Regions from separate parts of the Priestia filamentosa genome, predicted to be linked through region 2. Evidence: predicted binding sites of a transcription regulator. Region 2 holds the regulator's gene; each other region holds the start of a gene.
The links. Region 2 encodes Rex, which represses fermentation and respiration genes when NADH is low (regulators of the CRP and FNR family bind a similar motif). Its sites were predicted from a motif close to TTGTGAAATATTTCACAA; they were not measured.
Positions count from the first base shown of each region.

Region 1: a site for Rex is predicted at 1,924-1,941, ahead of B9N79_RS17875 (helical membrane plugin domain-containing protein). Genes of this name have one in related genera too.
Region 3: a site for Rex is predicted at 2,236-2,253, ahead of B9N79_RS10310 (L-lactate dehydrogenase). Genes of this name have one in related genera too.

Region 1 is NZ_FXAJ01000005.1:26,369-32,223, reverse strand. It holds gene B9N79_RS17885 (YuzC family spore coat inner layer protein) at 1-17, opposite strand, end outside; gene B9N79_RS17880 (NAD(P)/FAD-dependent oxidoreductase) at 206-1,384, opposite strand; gene B9N79_RS17875 (helical membrane plugin domain-containing protein) at 1,424-1,864, opposite strand; gene kapD (3'-5' exonuclease KapD) at 2,512-3,132, shown strand; gene kapB (kinase-associated lipoprotein KapB) at 3,163-3,552, opposite strand; gene B9N79_RS17860 (hypothetical protein) at 3,649-3,837, shown strand; gene B9N79_RS17855 (MalY/PatB family protein) at 3,862-5,031, opposite strand; gene B9N79_RS17850 (DUF1871 family protein) at 5,081-5,347, shown strand; gene B9N79_RS17845 (alpha/beta fold hydrolase) at 5,382-5,855, opposite strand, start outside.
Region 2 is NZ_FXAJ01000016.1:36,842-42,696, forward strand. It holds gene groL (chaperonin GroEL) at 1-656, opposite strand, end outside; gene groES (co-chaperone GroES) at 722-1,006, opposite strand; gene B9N79_RS24985 (CPBP family intramembrane glutamic endopeptidase) at 1,369-2,088, shown strand; gene B9N79_RS24990 (YdiK family protein) at 2,085-2,288, shown strand; gene tatC (twin-arginine translocase subunit TatC) at 2,347-3,099, opposite strand; gene B9N79_RS25000 (twin-arginine translocase TatA/TatE family subunit) at 3,117-3,302, opposite strand; gene B9N79_RS25005 (redox-sensing transcriptional repressor Rex) at 3,344-3,991, opposite strand; gene moaC (cyclic pyranopterin monophosphate synthase MoaC) at 3,993-4,496, opposite strand; gene B9N79_RS25015 (ABC-F family ATP-binding cassette domain-containing protein) at 4,718-5,855, shown strand, end outside.
Region 3 is NZ_FXAJ01000002.1:654,415-660,269, reverse strand. It holds gene fdhD (formate dehydrogenase accessory sulfurtransferase FdhD) at 142-939, opposite strand; gene B9N79_RS10315 (LysE family translocator) at 1,365-1,979, shown strand; gene B9N79_RS10310 (L-lactate dehydrogenase) at 2,298-3,254, shown strand; gene B9N79_RS10305 (L-lactate permease) at 3,278-4,903, shown strand; gene B9N79_RS10300 (hypothetical protein) at 4,965-5,225, opposite strand; gene B9N79_RS10295 (phenolic acid decarboxylase) at 5,368-5,855, opposite strand, start outside.

The DNA of each region.
Region 1 (5,855 bases), on a different contig from region 2:
TAAGGATAATAGTACACTAAAATTCCTCCTTTTAAATGAAACTGTTCTATAAACTACAATGTTCTAAGCAGAAATTGTCACAAAAAAATGAACTCTTGTTAGTGTATGAAGGAAAAAAGTAATTTAGGCAAGAACATCATAAAAAGAGGAGAGTCTACAAATAATAAAAAAGCTCCCTATCGTATAGATAGAGAGCTTGTCTAACTTAGTAAGCTAAGCTGAAAAGACCTTTAATGTGAGTTAAGTAACGAACGTTACTTGCTTCTTTCATTAGAGAAGCAGGAAGCCCTTTAAGTGGAGTTGAGTTTGCTCCAATAGTTGCTACTGCATCCTTGCGGCCTAAGCTTGCAAGTGTACCAGAGTTAACCGGAGAGAATGTTTCAAGATCTTTGTTTTCTAAGAAAGCATAAAGGTTGTAACCGATAAGCTCTCCCATTTGCCAAGCAATTTGAGCTGTTGGTGGGTATGGACGACCTTCTGGGCCGAATACAACCGCACTGTCTCCAGCAACAAATACATCTTTGTGTGATGTTGATTGAAGGAAGTCGTTCACTGTTGCACGACCACGGTTTACTTCAAGACCGCTTTCGCCAACAAGTGGGTTACCTTGAACTCCGCCTGTCCAAACAAAAGTGTTAGCAACAACTTTTTGACCATCTTTAAGGTCAATAGTGTTACCTTCAACGTTTGTTACAGGAAGACCTGTTAAGAACTCAACGCCGCGAGCTTCTAAACTAGAAGTTGCGCGTTCGATTAAGTGGTCTGGTAAAACAGGAAGGATTTTTGGACCTGCTTCAACAAGTTTAAGTTTTACTGCTTTAGGGTCAACGCCGTATTTACGAGTAAGTTTAGGCATAATGTCAGCTAATTCACCAACAAGTTCAACACCTGTTAAACCGCCACCGCCGATAAGGATTGTTGCGTCAGCTTCATTTTTAGTTTTTGCATATTCTGCAATACGCTCTTCAACATGCTTGTAGATTTTATTAGCATCTGCAGCAGATTTTAGTACCATGCTGTTTTCTTCAAGTCCAGGGATACCAAAGTATGCTGTAACACTTCCTAAACCAACAACAAGAGCATCGTAAGTTAGAGTAGAACCGTCGCCTAGTTTGATCTCTTTGTTGTCTACAGAGAAAGACTCAACTTCAGCGATTTTAAGATCGATATCAAGACCTTTAAAAAGCTTTGTTAGAGGCATAGCAACAGCTTGCTCAGATACGTTACCTGCTGCAAGTCTGTGTAACTCTGTAATAATTTGGTGTGTAGGATATTTATTAATAACTGTTACTTCTGCTTCTGATTTACTAAAGTGTTTGCGAACATTTAAAGCTGCTAAAACTCCGCCATAACCAGCGCCTAGAATGACAATTTTTTTTGACATGTTAGTTCCTCCGTTTTTACTAATTGAGTATAAAAAATACTATTTGTTTTCGCGTTCAGCTGAAACTTGTAGATAAGCATTTACAAAACGGAATAGTTTTTGTGCTTGAGGGTCTTTCAGCATTTTCATTAAGCCAAAGATACCAATTACTTCTTTGCTTTCGTCTGCGCGATCTTTTGCCTCAATAGCAGTTGCTGCAAGGTTTTTAGCTGTGTGCACTACAGGCTCAGCAAGCTCTTGGATTGCTCCAACTGTGTCACTTTTTAGGACATCATCAGTTGCAACTGATTGTGCAAAGTCATAAGACTTAGATAAGATGCTAACAAGCTCAGTTAACTTTGGAAGCTCCTCAACTAGTGTTGTTAGAGATTCTTGAACCTCAGGTTTTAATAGCTGATCGAGTACATCAAGTTGTTCTTGGCTAGCAGAAAATTTTGATCGTTCTTGATCAGTTTTTGCTTGAGTGATTGTTTCTGACATATCCAATTCTCCTTTACTTTTAAGCATTATGCTTGAGTTTTAGACACCTATAAAAAAGTTTGTAAAATAGTGCACAAACTTTTTCACAAGCATCTAGAGGTAGAAAGTGTAAAAAAAATACAGATTCAAACCTATCAAAAATTTTGAGATACATATAATAATGAACTTAAAACAAAAATAAAACAATTAATAGTGCTTCTAAACTTTTTAAATAAACTAGCCAAGAAATTCATGCAAGAAATACAGACCTTCACATTCCTGAGAAGGTCTAATACGTATAGTATACATTATATAGTATAACTTATATATTATAAAGTATTATTATGGAATAAACTTTTACCAAAGGTGGGAATCCCCTTGTAAGAGGATAGAACAATCTTTAAAACTTAGTTAGCTTTTCTTTCTCATATTCTAGAATTCTTAAACAAACAAGCCGCTTTTCTCGCAAAGATAGAATTAAGGGCGTTTAACTATTATCATTTTACAAAAGAATGAATAGATTAACTAGTAAGAAAGCTAGAAAAGACCAAATAATAAATTCTGAATATTTAGTTTCGTGTCAAAAAACTGACATATAAAAGCAGTTGAGATGGTATAATAAAAATATATTGTCTAAAGAAGAAAAATATTGAAGGGTGGGAGGAGTTATGGGAAAAGAAAGTCAGCATCTTTTTATTGATTTTGAGTTCACAATGCCTGAACAAAAAGGGCGCCCAAAAGGTTTTTTTCCTGAGATTATTGAAGTTGGCATTGTAGTAGCGAGAAATTACAAAGTTATTGACACATTTTCCTCTTATGTTCGCCCTCAGCATTTCCCCACATTAACTAACCGTTGTAAAACATTTTTAAGCATCGAACAGCAAAGCGTTGATAGTGGTATAACACTTCAAGAGCTTGCAGACCTATTCAAAAATTATTGTAAAAACTATGAGACTACTGTTGTCACATGGGGAAATATGGATATGAAAGTGTTGCGACAAAATTGTCAGAAAGCCCGCATTCCTTTCACATTCAAAGGTGAACAAGTTGATTTATCGATGGAATATAAGAAATTCTTTGGAGATCGTAATCAAACAGGTCTTTGGAAAGCAGTTGAAGCCTATGGAAAGAAAGGAACAGGGACGCATCATCGTGCGTTGGATGATGCGATGACAACCTATAACATTTTCAAGCTTGTTGAAAAAGATAAAAGTTATTTATCAAGCCCTGCTAAAACAACCATTGGAGATCGAATTGACCTTTCGAAAGTATTAAATAAGTTTGCATAAAGGCCAAGTCATTCAAAAAGTGATTTGGCTTTACGTTTGAGGAAAGTAGTCCTTTTCTAGGTTTTTGAGATGAACAAGACATTGTTGAGCAAATGCACTCTCATTACCTTTATATTTCTCAATCTGAGCAGAGAGCGCTTTTCTAAGTGAATCTTTATAATCAGGTACAGCTTCATCAAAGATATGAACCATTTTTTGGGGCACATTCGTTTGTTCACGGTAAGCAAGAGCTCTACGTTCATGAAAGAGCGCAACATCCGTTTGATTTGGATTATGAAGGTCCCCTTGAATAGGATGCTTTAAAACAGCTAAAACTCTTACAAGATAATGAGAAGGACGGATTTCAGTCACTTCTCCTACATACTTTCCTGTTTTATATAGGCCCGTCACAATAGAACCTACTTCAATCTTCTCTTCCATGCTATTTCCTCCTCTTAGATTTTCTTTATTTTTAGTATAAAGGAAAGGCTCACAAATTTCAGGTTAGAAGTAGAAAAACTGAGGAGTGTGAAAAAGATGTTTGGCTTTGGTTTCTTTTTATATTTTCCTGAAGATAAGACAGAGTATATTCCTGCATTCATTACGCTTATCTTATTTTTTTTAGCCGCTATTTGGACAATGAGCTTTATAAAGAAAATTTCTAAAAAGCAAGAAAGACAAGCAAAAGAGCTTGAGGAAAAAATTAAAAATACAACGAAAATGTGAAAAAGCAGGCATCAGCCTGCTTTTCTATTTGCTTAGTGCTATTTTCAAACGTTTCAGGCCTTCGAGTACTGTTTCTTTAGAACAACCAAGATTCATACGAACAAATCCTTCACCTTGTGTACCATATTTAGGCCCAGGCTCAAGTGCTAAATGGCCTTTATGAAGAAGTCTTTCTTTTAATTCTTCATCTGAAAAACCTGTTCTACGGCAGTCAATCCAAGCCAGATATGTACCTTCAGGATAAATTAGCTCAATATCTGGAATTTCTTTTTGAATGAATTCATGTACTGTATTAATGTTTTCTTTCAAATATGGAAGAAGTTCTTCAAGCCATTCCTCTCCATAATTATAGGCTGCTTGTAACGCAATGATTCCAAATGTATTAAGGCCGCCTGCTCCTTGCTTACGCTGTGTTTCCTGATATTTTAAGCGAAGACTTTTGTTTGGAATCACAATTGCTGAAGCTTGTAGTCCAGCCAAATTGAATGTTTTACTAGGAGCTACACAAGTAATAGTGAGGTTTGCTGTTTCTTCTGACAAACTTGCAATAGGAATATGCTTGTTTGGTTTATATACAAGATCTGAATGAATCTCATCAGAAAGCAAAATCACGTTATATTGCACACAAAGGTCTGCAACTTTTTGAAGCTCTTGTTTTGTCCATACACGGCCAGCTGGGTTATGAGGGCTGCAAAGAATCATCATTTTAGCACCTTGTGCAAACTTTTCTTCTAAATCTGCAAAATCCATTTTATATTGACCGTTCTCTAAGATAAGTGGGTTTTCAACAAGTTTACGATTATTTTGTTGAATCATATTAAAGAACGGAGTATAAACAGGGGGTTGGATGACGATTTGCTCTCCTTCATTTGTAAAGGCTTGTACTGCCATGCTGATTGCAAAAACAATGCCAGGACTATAAATAAGAGAAGATGCGTCAACACTAAAACCATGTCGTTTATGTAACCATCTGCACACAGATTTATATGTATCAGTTGTTGGAGATGTATATCCAAAGATACCGTGCTGAATTCGTTCTGATAAGACATCAAGAACTTTTTGAGGCGGTTTAAAATCCATATCCGCTACCCACATTGGTAAGACATCATCTGTTCCATATACGGCTTTATTAAAATCCCATTTTACAGATTGAGTATTTTTGCGATTTAAAACTTGATCAAAAGAATTTGTCATTTAACATCACTCCTTGAACATGATAAAGTAAAAAAAGAGGTGAAAAAGTGTGAACGAAACACAGCAAACAAATGTAAAGTTGTATGAAATTTTATATTACTGGGATCCGCTCGGATACGGTGAAGGATTTTATGAAACAGAAATTAGCGATGTCTTACAAACATTACATGTACACGATAATGCTGAAGAACTTGCTCGTAAAATCCAAAGTATCTATGAATTCTCATCTGAAGAAGTGATCCCACTTCCACAATGTAAACAAAAAGCAAGCGAGCTTCTTCTTGTTAAAGATCAAAGCAGTTGCTCCATTAATTAAGAAGGAGAGACTCTAGTAGATGGAGTCTCTCTTTTTAAATAAATTGTAGCATATGTCTCCAAATTGCTTTAGGGTTTTCTTCGGGAACTAAGTGTCCTGTCTTATTAAGGGAAATAAATGTAGAATTTAAAATGTCTCCATGAAGTCTTTTGCCAACGCTAATCGGTACTACTTTATCTTCCTCTCCCCAAATTAAAAGCGTTGGAATATCGATTTTTTTTAAGGCTTCAGACGATAAATCCCCTTCACGATCTCTAATCATCTTAGCTAGAGCCATAAAGATGTGATCGGTTCGAAATGGTTTCATATATCCATCAACCATTTCTTGATTCACAAGATCTAAGTTGTACACAACATTTTCTAAATTTCCTTGAATTCCTTTTCTCCCTAGCCAACGCTTAATCCAGAGATGAAAATAAGGCAAGTAAGAAGAAGCAACAAGTCCATAATGAGCTCTGCTTAAATAACCTGAGCTGCATAAAAGCACAAGGCTTGAAACATAGTTTGG
Region 2 (5,855 bases):
AAAAGATATGGATCTTCAAGAACTGCTTCCATTTTATCTTGGTCTGTTACCATGTATGGAGAAGCATATCCACGGTCAAATTGCATACCTTCTACAACTTCAAGCTCTGTTGAGAATCCTTTAGACTCTTCAATTGTGATAACGCCGTCGTTACCAACGCGCTCCATTGCTTCAGCAATTAGTTGGCCAACTTCTTCGTCAGCTGCAGAGATTGCCGCTACTTGAGCGATAGACTCTTTGCCTTCAATTTGTTTAGAAATACCTTTAAGTTCAGCAACAGCTGTTGCAACTGCTTTTTCAATCCCTTTACGTACGCCAACTGGATTAGCACCAGATGTTACGTTTTTAAGACCTTCACGAATCATTGCTTGAGCTAAAACAGTTGCTGTAGTTGTTCCGTCCCCAGCAATATCGTTTGTTTTGCTTGCTACTTCAGCAACAAGTTTTGCACCCATGTTTTCGAATGCATCTTCAAGTTCGATTTCTTTTGCAATTGTTACACCATCGTTTGTGATTAGTGGAGAACCAAATTTTTTCTCAAGAACAACGTTACGTCCTTTTGGTCCAAGCGTTACTTTTACTGCGTCTGCAAGAACATCCACACCACGTAGCATTGAGCGACGTGCGTCTTCGCTAAATTTAATATCTTTCGCCATGTTAAAAACCTCCTAGTATTTATTCATGTATTGTACGTTATGATATTTAAAAGTAAATTACGTGCTTAGCCGATAACAGCTAAAATGTCGCTTTCACGCAAAATTAAGTATTCTGTTCCTTCATATTTAACTTCAGTACCTGCATATTTTGAGAAGATGATACGATCGCTCTCAGAAACTTCAAGCGCTACACGCTCACCGCTCTCTAATACTCGGCCTGTACCAACAGCTACCACTTTACCTTCCTGTGGCTTTTCTTTTGCAGTATCTGGTAATACGATACCACTTGATGTTTTTTCCTCAGCTTCTACAAGTTCAACTATTACGCGATCACCTAATGGCTTTAACAAGTAAAACAACCTCCTCAATAATGTGTAAGTTTTATTTATTAGCACTCAACCTCTATGAGTGCTAACACAATTATTATATTAAATAAATTGGGTATCTTTTGCAAGTAAAAAGTACGAAAAATTTAAAACACTTTTGCTCAATCCGAAAATTTTAGTAAGGGTTTTCTTTTTATAGCGGACTTCAAGCGCACATGACAAGATATTCTATGTATTTCTGTTCACTACAGAGCGTAAAATAGATAAACCGCTGATTGCGTTTAGTGTTAGCTCATTTCGATCATATGTTACAATAGCTAAGGTGAATTGTTTTGCAATGTACATAAGTTTTACCTTCAAATATATTGTAAAGGGGTTTTCATTTCTTGACTAAACGTTACTGGTATGTCATTTTGACGTACGTATTAATGCAGCTTTCTGGATATCCAGTTTTGTATGCCCTAGTGAAGATGAATGTATTTTCTACAAGATCTGAGCTTGTCACGGCCAACATTTATTGGACAATCATTAGCTTTATCCTTGCCTTAATCATTACGCTTCTCTTATTAAGACCAGATATGAACATGCGTAAGAAATACAACTGGTCTAAAATTATATCTTGGGCAATTCTAGGTGTTTTTATGGCGCTTTTAGCGCAAGGAATTGCATCTAATATCGAAACAAAAGTATTCGGCGTTAACCCTGAATCAGAAAATACCCAGAATATTATGAGCTTAGTAGAGGTTGTTCCGTTACTAATTGCTGTTGTCTCTATAATAGGTCCTATTTTAGAAGAAGTAGTATTCCGTAAAATCATTTTTGGTTCGCTTTACGAGCGATCTAACTTCTTTATCGCAGCAATTATTAGTTCCTTTATCTTCGCTCTTGTTCATCAAGATTTTTCACACCTTCTCGTTTATATGTCGATGGGACTAACATTTGCTTTTCTCTATATCAAAACATCGTCTATTCTCGTTCCCATCTTCGCACATGTTTCAATGAATACATTCGTTGTGATGATGCAGTACGTTTTTAAAGACGATATTGAAAAATACATCGAACAACAGGAGAAACTTCAACAAATTTTCGGAGGCTTTCATCTATGAGAACTACTCCCCTCAACTTGGGAATTATGTATGCATTTTTAGGAATTATCTTTACGTTTCTTGCGATTCGAAATGCGCATGAAACAATCTTTAACTTTATGACGATTGTATTCACCATTTTTGCAACGCTAGAGATTGGAGTTGCCATTAGAGCATTTATCCTTCACTTTCGCATCAAAAAGATGAAAAAGAAGCAGTAGAAGATAAAGACAGCCTTTCACAAGCTTTAGCTATGAGAGGCTGTCTTTATTTTATATTCTATTGTACATGGAATTTTTCCTCTTCTTCTTGCACTTTCATACTCTTTTTGTAAGAAAAATAAGAGATTCCAATACTGATTTCATATAGAACGAGCAACGGTAACGTCACCATTAGATGAGACAAAAGCTCTGGAGGTGTAATAATCGCTGCGATGACAAGCAATACAAAATATGCGTACTTGCGGATGCTCACTAATGTCATTGGTGTAATAATGCCTAAACGAGTGAGAAACATGACAACAACAGGCATTTGAAACAAAATCCCAAATGGTAATGTAAATTGAAAAAGAAATTCAAAGTACTCATTAACTCCAATCACTTGATTTACATCTAAACGCTCTGTTAAGCTTGTCATAAACTTAACGACAAATGGAAAGAGAACAAAATAAGAAAATGATACCCCCGCTAAGAACAATAGCACCGAGAATGGTATATAGCTTAATGTTACCTTTCGTTCTTTTTCAAGTAATCCAGGACTTACAAATGCCCATACATGATAAAGAATCACAGGTGAAGAAAGAACACATCCAATAATAAAGGCAAACTGCATATAAATCTTCACTGGATCTGTCAGACGAAATGTATTCATCTCAAGGTCTTTCACTTCATCTGCACCTTGTAAATAGACAATAAGACTGTCGGCAAGAAAAAAGCCTGCTATTGTCGCACCTAAAAAAACGGCCGCAACAATTAAAACTCTTCTCCTAAGCTCTCCAATATGCTCATAAATCGACATGTTCTGTTCATTCATATCGCTTCACCCTTGCATTATTTAACATCAGTATGATCCGCTTTTGCTTTTTCTTTCCCTTCATCATCTGCAATTCCTTGTGCACCTTGCTTAAATTCACGCAGTGTTTTTCCAACCGCCTTTCCTAACTCAGGCAGTTTTTTAGGACCGAATATTAAGAGAGCTGCAAAGACAATGAGAATAATACTTCCCGTGCCAAGCATCTTCTCCCACCTCCTCTAAATGGAATGTGTTACACGTTCCCTCAGTTGACTAACTCTGTTGGATAGTTGCGTAAAAAATAAATGAGCGCTTGAAGCTCAACAGCTAAATCAATATGATGAATGCGAATTGAATCTGGCACATTGATGCGCGCTGGTGTGAAATTTAATATCCCTTTTACACTAGTATGCTCTAATCTGTCCGTTATACCTTGAGCCGCTATTGCAGGCACTGTTAAAATAACAACGCTTATATCGTTACCTAGCTTTTCTTCTAAATCGTTAAGATGGTAAATAGGCACGTTACTAACTTTTTGGCCTACTCGGCTTTCGTCAACATCAAAAGCCATTTCAATTTTTGTATTATTATTTTTAATAAAATTATAGTTCAATAATGCCGTTCCAAGATTACCAACACCAATTAGCGCAATTTTTGTTAATTCATCTTGGTCTAGCGTTTTTCTAAAAAATGTAAGTAAATAGTTTACGTTATAACCATATCCCTTTTTTCCTAAAGCTCCAAAATAAGAGAAGTCACGACGAATTGTTGCTGAATCTACTTTGACCGCTTCGCTTAGTTCTGCTGAAGATACTCGCTGTTTTCCTGAGGAATGTAAATTCTTAAGAAAACGATAGTATAAAGGCAAGCGTTTGGCTGTTGCCTGCGGTATTTTTAATTGTTCTGTACTCACACTATACCCCCCAATCTGTTAACCCTTGTTCCCTTGTAAAATCTCCACTTTTCCCACCTGTTTTTGTAAGCAAATACGTTGGACCGATAACCATCCCTTTGTCGATGGCTTTGCACATATCGTAAGCGGTCAAAGCACATACGGACGCTGCCGTTAGCGCTTCCATTTCTACTCCTGTACTCCCCTTTGTCTTTACAGTAGCTTCAATAAGCAAGCGATATTTTCCTTCTTTTTCGGCCCAATTAAATTCAATATTTACTCCTTTTATAAATAAAGGATGACACATTGGAATAAGATCAGACGTTTTTTTGGCCGCCATGATGCCTGCTATTTGAGAAACAGCTAATACATCACCTTTTCCAATTTCTTGTGATGTAATCTTATCGTATGTTTCTTTGTTTACTTCAATGCTTGAAGCAGCTGTTGCAACCCTTGTTGTTTCAGCTTTCTCTGAGATGTCGACCATATTCGCGCGACCTTGTTCATTAAAATGAGTAAACCCCACTTTAGTTCCTCCTTATATTTGACTATACACTATTTTTAGTCATCTGTCTTTGCACTTTCTACCTATATGAATGTTCCTTTTTAACTCTCCTTTATAGGTATGGTAGAATACCTATAGCAGCCTTTTTTTCAACATAATGTGAATTATTTAACTAAGGAAAGCTCTAGAATAGCTGCCTGAGCTCTTCCCCTTTATTGTAAAGGATTAACTGAGGTGAAAAAATGATTTTATTACAACTAAATAATATCACGAAGTATTTTGGTGCTGATATTATTTTATCGAATATTAAAATGGAAGTACAATCAAACGACCGAATTGGCCTTGTTGGCCGAAATGGAGCTGGAAAATCCACTCTGCTTAAAATTATTTCAGGTGCAATCTCCTATGACGGTGGGGAAATTATAAAACCAAAAGATGTAGAACTTGGCTATATGGGACAAGATACAATGCTTGAATCAGACTTAAGCATTTGGGATGAAATGATGACAGTATTCTCACCGCTAAAAGAAATGGAGAAGAAAATTCGTTCGCTGGAAGAAAAAATGGGTGATCCTACCTTTTTAAACGATTCTACCAAATATGAAAAGCTCCTTCAAGAGTACGACATTCTTCAAGCAGCTTTTAAAGATAAAGGTGGATATCAGTATGAGGCGGAAACTCGTTCTATTTTACACGGATTTCGCTTTAAAGATCACTCCGTATCTATCTCAACACTTAGTGGAGGGCAAAAAACACGTCTTTCACTTGCAAAATTATTGTTAACAAAACCAGATTTACTCATACTTGATGAACCAACAAACCACCTTGATATTGAAACACTTTCATGGCTTGAGCAATTTTTACAAGGATATGCAGGCGCCATTTTAATTGTTTCACATGACCGCTATTTTCTTGATAAAGTAGTCAACCGCGTTTACGAAATTTCACGTCGACAAATTAAGCGCTATGTTGGAAACTATTCTTCCTATCTCGTTCAAAAAAGAGAACAATATGACCAAGAGATAAAGCAATACGAGAAACAGCAGGATGAAATTGAAAAACTTCAAGACTTTGTTCAACGCAATATTGCTAGAGCCTCCACAACAAAAAGAGCGCAAAGCAGACAAAAGCAGCTGCAACGGATGGAAAAGCTAGATAGACCATCAGGTGACGAAAAATCGGCTTCATTTTCTTTCTCCATTGATAAACAAAGTGGAAATGAAGTATTCCAGCTTAAAGATGGAGCAATTGGATATGAAAAAAGTTATCCACTTGTGGATAACTTAAATATTCGAATTACACGTGGCGAAAGTGTGGCTCTTGTTGGTCCAAACGGAATTGGAAAATCAACTCTTTTAAAAAGCATTGTCAATCGTCTCC
Region 3 (5,855 bases), on a different contig from region 2:
CTCTTAAACTTCACTTCTCCTTTTTCCGAAAAATAATTCACTTACTGAACTATTGGAGTTCTTATTATACTGTTTCCCATTTTTTTATCTCAAATTATAATAGGCTTTGCCCCGCTATCCATATCTAGAAAAGATCTCTTTTTAGGTAGGGAAAATAATGCGTTTGCTTCCTGTATAAACATTAAAACCATCTCCTCGAATGAAGCCGACAGTTGTCATCCCAAGCTGTTCTGCAAGTTCTAGCGCTAGCTCGGTTGGAGCAGATTTAGATAGTAAAACCTCACAGCCTATCTTATTTGCTTTAAGCAAAATTTCAGAAGAAATTCGCCCGCTAAAAGCCACAACTTTCCCATGTAAATCAAGGTTATTCTTTAAGCAATACCCGTAGATTTTATCTAGGGCATTGTGCCTTCCAATATCCATTCTTTCTAGAGAGAAACCATTTCGGTCATAAAGAGCGGCACTGTGAACACCTCCAGTATGTTTGAACGTATCTGCACTGTTTTGGAGCTTATTCATAAAGTAAATACATTCCTCAGGGGTAACGCTTACATGATTGGAATTTATCTTCTTAGCTGCAAGCGCATCCGTTGTAAAAACAAAACCTTGCCGGCTTCCTCCACAACATGATGTAATATAGCGCTTGTTTTGAAAGGTTTCATAATATGTATGAAGGTTTTCAATTTCAACATGAACAAATCCTTCTTTTTCTTGCAGCCATAAATTCTTAATATCTTTATAGGACTGAATCACTCGTTCAGAGGCTAAATAGCCAATTACCATATCCTCTATATATTGAGGTGTGCATACCATTGTCACAAATTCTTTTTTATTTACCTTGATTGTCACTGGAAATTCTGTAGCAACAGAATCTTCTATGTTTATTGTCTTTCCATTCGTAAATTTAATAATATTGCGTCTTTTTATGATTGATCCCATCCTGTTATACACCCTTCAACCTATATTTTCTTTAACTTCTTCCCTTTTCTTACTAAAAAGAATCCTGCTATAAAACAAGAAGCAGGATTCTCTATGAGCATTCTATATTGATGTTTATGATAGAATCCATTTTTTTACGCCCCATAAAATGATTAACCAAAGTGGAATCGACATCAGGACTCCATAAAAGCAGCCTGTTGCAAAAGATGGTTCTCTTTTCATCGCTGTATCCTCTACTTTCACTTCTTATTTTATGGTTATTTTTTCATTTTATCATGCTTGCTCTTTTATATAAAACAATACGTGACGAAGTTCTCTTCAATCCTTCACCAGACTGCTATATTAATTCACTATCTGACACTCTTGAGAAGATTGTCGAAAGAAATTAGAATAAAAAAGTTGAATAAAAAGAAAAGAGGGGAAATATGGAACTTACATGGCTTCTACCTTATCTACTTGTATCCGTCACGGTTGTCCTTATCCCTGGCCAGGATATGCTTTTTGTTCTTACCCAAAGCATATCTTCTGGACAAAAAGCAGGGCTACAAACTGTTGCAGGATCTATTACAGGAACAGTGTTTCATACGCTGCTTGCTTCTTTTGGTCTTTCCGTTGTTTTCGCAAGCTCGCTGCTTGCTTTTAACATTTTAAAAATCGTTGGGGTCATTTATCTTCTCTATTTAGCTTTTCAAGCTTTTCGAGAAAAGAATCCCTCAGTGGTGCTTCCCCATAAAAAACAAGGACACTATTTTCGAAAAGGCATGATTATGAATTTATCGAATCCGAAATGTGCCCTATTTTTCTTGACGTTTCTTCCTCAATTTGTACGTCCAGAGCTTGAACATGTGAATTTACAAATGCTTTTATTTGGTTTTATTTTTATTATCGAAACGTTAATCATTTTTAGCATCATTGCTTTTTTTGCTTCTAAACTTGGCCAAAAGTTTATTCAAAGCTTACGCTTTCAGCATGTTTTAAAATATACAAAAGGAACCGTTTTTGGATTGCTTGGTATTGGTTTATTGTTTTCTAGTCGTTAATTTTTGCTCAAAGAATTTTCTTTGAGTTTTTTATATAATATCTTTTAGAACATAGTTTTTTTGAATTATTGTTCTTTTCATCAGATTATTCGTCTCTTTAAACTGATTGATGTTTGTTTTTTGGTTTTTCGAGGAAAATATAATATTATTCTTTGCTATATTTTTAATAAGTTCGATTTGTGATATTTTTCACAAAATAGACAAGATAATTGGAATTTATTTGTTGTCACTTATAAAAATATGATGTATGATTTAATTGTGAAATAATTCACAAACAAATTTATACATTTTCTTAACGTCAGAAAGGATGAGTTATTCATGGAAAAAGTAAACCGCGTCGCATTAATTGGAACAGGATTTGTAGGATCAAGCTATGCTTTTGCTCTTGTAAACCAAGGTATTGCAGATGAACTAATTATGATTGACTTGAATGAACAGAAAGCAATGGGAGATGTGATGGACCTTAATCATGGAAAAGCTTTCGCCCCTCATCCGACTCACGTTCGATTTGGTAATTATAAAGATTGTAAAAACGTAGATCTTGTCGTGATTTGTGCAGGGGCTAACCAAAAACCTGGCGAAACTCGCCTTGATCTTGTAGAGAAAAATTTAAGAATCTTTAAAAACATTGTTGATAACGTAATGGATAGCGGATTTGACGGCATCTTTCTTGTCGCAACAAACCCAGTAGATATTTTAAGCTATGCAACTTGGAAATTTAGCAGCTTGCCAAAAGAACGCGTAATCGGCTCTGGCACAATTTTAGATACAGCTCGCTTCCGCTTCCTTCTTGGTGAATATTTCAATGTTGCCCCTAAAAATGTGCATGCTTATATTATCGGAGAACACGGAGATAGTGAACTTCCTGTTTACAGCTCTGCTGATGTTGGTAGTATCCCTGTTCTTAAAATGATTGAACGTAATAAAGAATACAAACTAGAAGATTTAGATGAACTATTTCTAAACGTACGTGATGCTGCCTATCAAATCATTGAAAGTAAAGGTGCTACCTTCTATGGCATTGCAATGGGACTTGTTCGCATTACAAAAGCAATTTTACGCAATGAAAACAGCATATTAACCGTATCTGCCCTCTTAGAAGGTGAATATAACGAAGAAAACGTCTATATCGGGGTTCCAGCCGTTATTAATCGAGATGGAATTCGAGAAATTGTAGAACTTGATTTAAATAAGGAAGAAGAAGAAAAGTTTGCTCATAGTGCACATGTATTAAAAGAGATTTTAGCTCCACACTTTGAAGAAGTAACAAAATAACGTAAAAGAAAGAGTGAGTCATCATGTGGGTTCAAAACTATAATCCTTTAGGTAATGTTTATTTATCAGCACTACTTGCAACTCTACCTGTACTATTCTTTTTGATCTCACTCACCTTATTTAAAATGAAGGGTGTCATAGCCGCCCTTCTTACCTTACTTATTAGTGCTTGCGTTTCTGTGATTGGCTTTCATATGCCAATCACAAAGGCATTAGCAGCGATTGTACAAGGCATCGCGAACGGATTATGGCCAATTGGCTACATCATTATTATGGCTGTTTGGTTATATAAAATTGCTGTGAAGTCTGGAAAATTCGCGGTTATACGAGGCAGTATTGCTAACATTTCACGAGATCAACGCCTGCAAGTGCTATTAATCGGATTTAGCTTTAACGCCTTTTTAGAAGGAGCAGCAGGCTTTGGCGTTCCAATTGCTATTTGTGCAGCTCTGCTCACGGAACTTGGCTTTCGTCCGTTAAAAGCTGCTATGCTTTGTTTAATTGCAAATGCTGCTTCTGGAGCATTTGGAGCTATTGGCATTCCTGTTATCGTAGGAGCACAAATGGGAACTTTAAAAACATTGGACTTATCACATACGCTTATATTCATTCTCCCTTTCATTTCTTTTATTATTCCCTTTTTACTTGTCTTCATCTTAGATAAGTGGAGAGGAATTAAAGAAACGCTTCCAGCACTTCTTGTTGTAAGTTTAGTTTTTACAATTTTCCAAACATTAACAATGTTCATTTTAGGTCCAGAACTTGCCGACATCATTCCTGCTCTTCTCAGCATGGCAGCTCTAGCCCTTTTCCTTCGAAAATGGCAGCCAAAACATATTTATCGAGAGAACAAAGAAGAAAGTATCAGTACACACCCTCATTTTTCATTTAAAGATATTGTACTTGCATGGTCACCTTTTTATATTTTAACAATCATGATTATGCTATGGAGTTTACCTGCTTTTAAAGCTCTTTTTGTAGAAGGTGGTTCTCTGGCGAAAACAACGCTGATGATTCACATTCCTAGCTTAGATGGAGCGGTTATGAAAATCCCGCCTATCTCAGCCGAAAAAATGCCGCTTGATGCTATATTCAAATTTGATATTTTAGCGGCGACAGGTACAGCTATCTTTATTGCCGTATTGTTAACAGCTCTTTTAAGTCGTAATATGAATGGGACAAGAACGTGGGAAGGACTTGGTGAAACTGTAAAAGAGCTCTGGCTTCCGATTGTGACAATCTGCTTGATTATGGGCTTTGCAAACCTTGCCAATTTTGCTGGGCTTTCTTCTTCTATTGGTCTTGCGCTAGCTAAAACAGGTGACATCTTTCCTCTTCTTTCCCCTGTGCTAGGCTGGATTGGCGTTTTTATTACAGGCTCTGTTGTTAGCAACAATGCGCTATTTGGTAACTTACAAGTTGTAACAGGCGCTCAAATTGGCACAAGCTCATCGCTTCTTCTTGCAGCTAATACGAGCGGAGGCGTTATGGCTAAGCTTATTTCACCACAGTCTATTGCGATTGCAACAGCTGCTGTTAAAGAAACAGGGCAAGAATCTAAACTGCTTACAATGACGCTTAAATATAGTTTATTTTTACTCGTACTTATTAGCTTTTGGACATATGTTCTTTCATTGCTTGGTATATAATACAAAAAAGCCCTGATTTTTAGTTAGGGCTTTTTTCGTTTTTGGATAACATGGATCATTTTCACGATAAACGTCTCTCTTTTTGTTTAAAAACTCTTAAAAATAGAAAAAGCAGCAAAATGGGACAAAAAGGCGAAAGAAGAATAAGGGTATAATAAAGTGCGTTTCCTCTTTCAAATGCCTCATGCATCATAAAATCTCCGTTCCATACAAGCAAGAGCTCGGCCAATAAAAGAAGAAAAATGACTCCGATTTCCGCAGTTTTTATCCGGCGGCGCCTCTTTCTTCGTTCTCTCCAGACTTCAAACTGAACAACTTTCATGAACATCCCTCTTTTCTCTTTTAGAGTTTGCACAAAAAAGATGACAAATTCTGCAGTTTTTCTCCTCTCATTATAATAAAACTATTCTGAAAATAAAATACACTAAAAAAAGCCAAGTATATGTACTTGGCTTTTTTTATGCTTATTGAAGTTTTCCAGCACGAATGTCATCTGTCATACCTTCATATGGAGCTTTTGAAATGATGCTTTCGTTATCTTTTCCAACGTTTTTAAGATACGTAATGTCTGCAAATTCAGGTACAACATATTTTGGATATGTTTCATATTTTTCTCTTGACTCTTTCATTAAATCAAGGTGATCGTTTTGGTAACAAACCGTAATCTCTGGATGTTCATGTACCCATTTTGGGAAGAAAATAATGCCGTGCATGCGTTTTTCTTCAGGCATAAAGTTCAGGGATACATCTGTTCCTGTTGGCTCTGTCCATGATACTTTATAAACGCCTTTTGTCAATTTTACAATATCAACTTCTTGATCACGTACCCATCGTCCGCCAACCATTCCGCTATGAATACGATAATCAATTGTATGATCATTCTTAATATACATTTCATATTCCCAACCGTTTTCATACGTATAAATCATGTGATTTCCAATAAAGTTTTCCA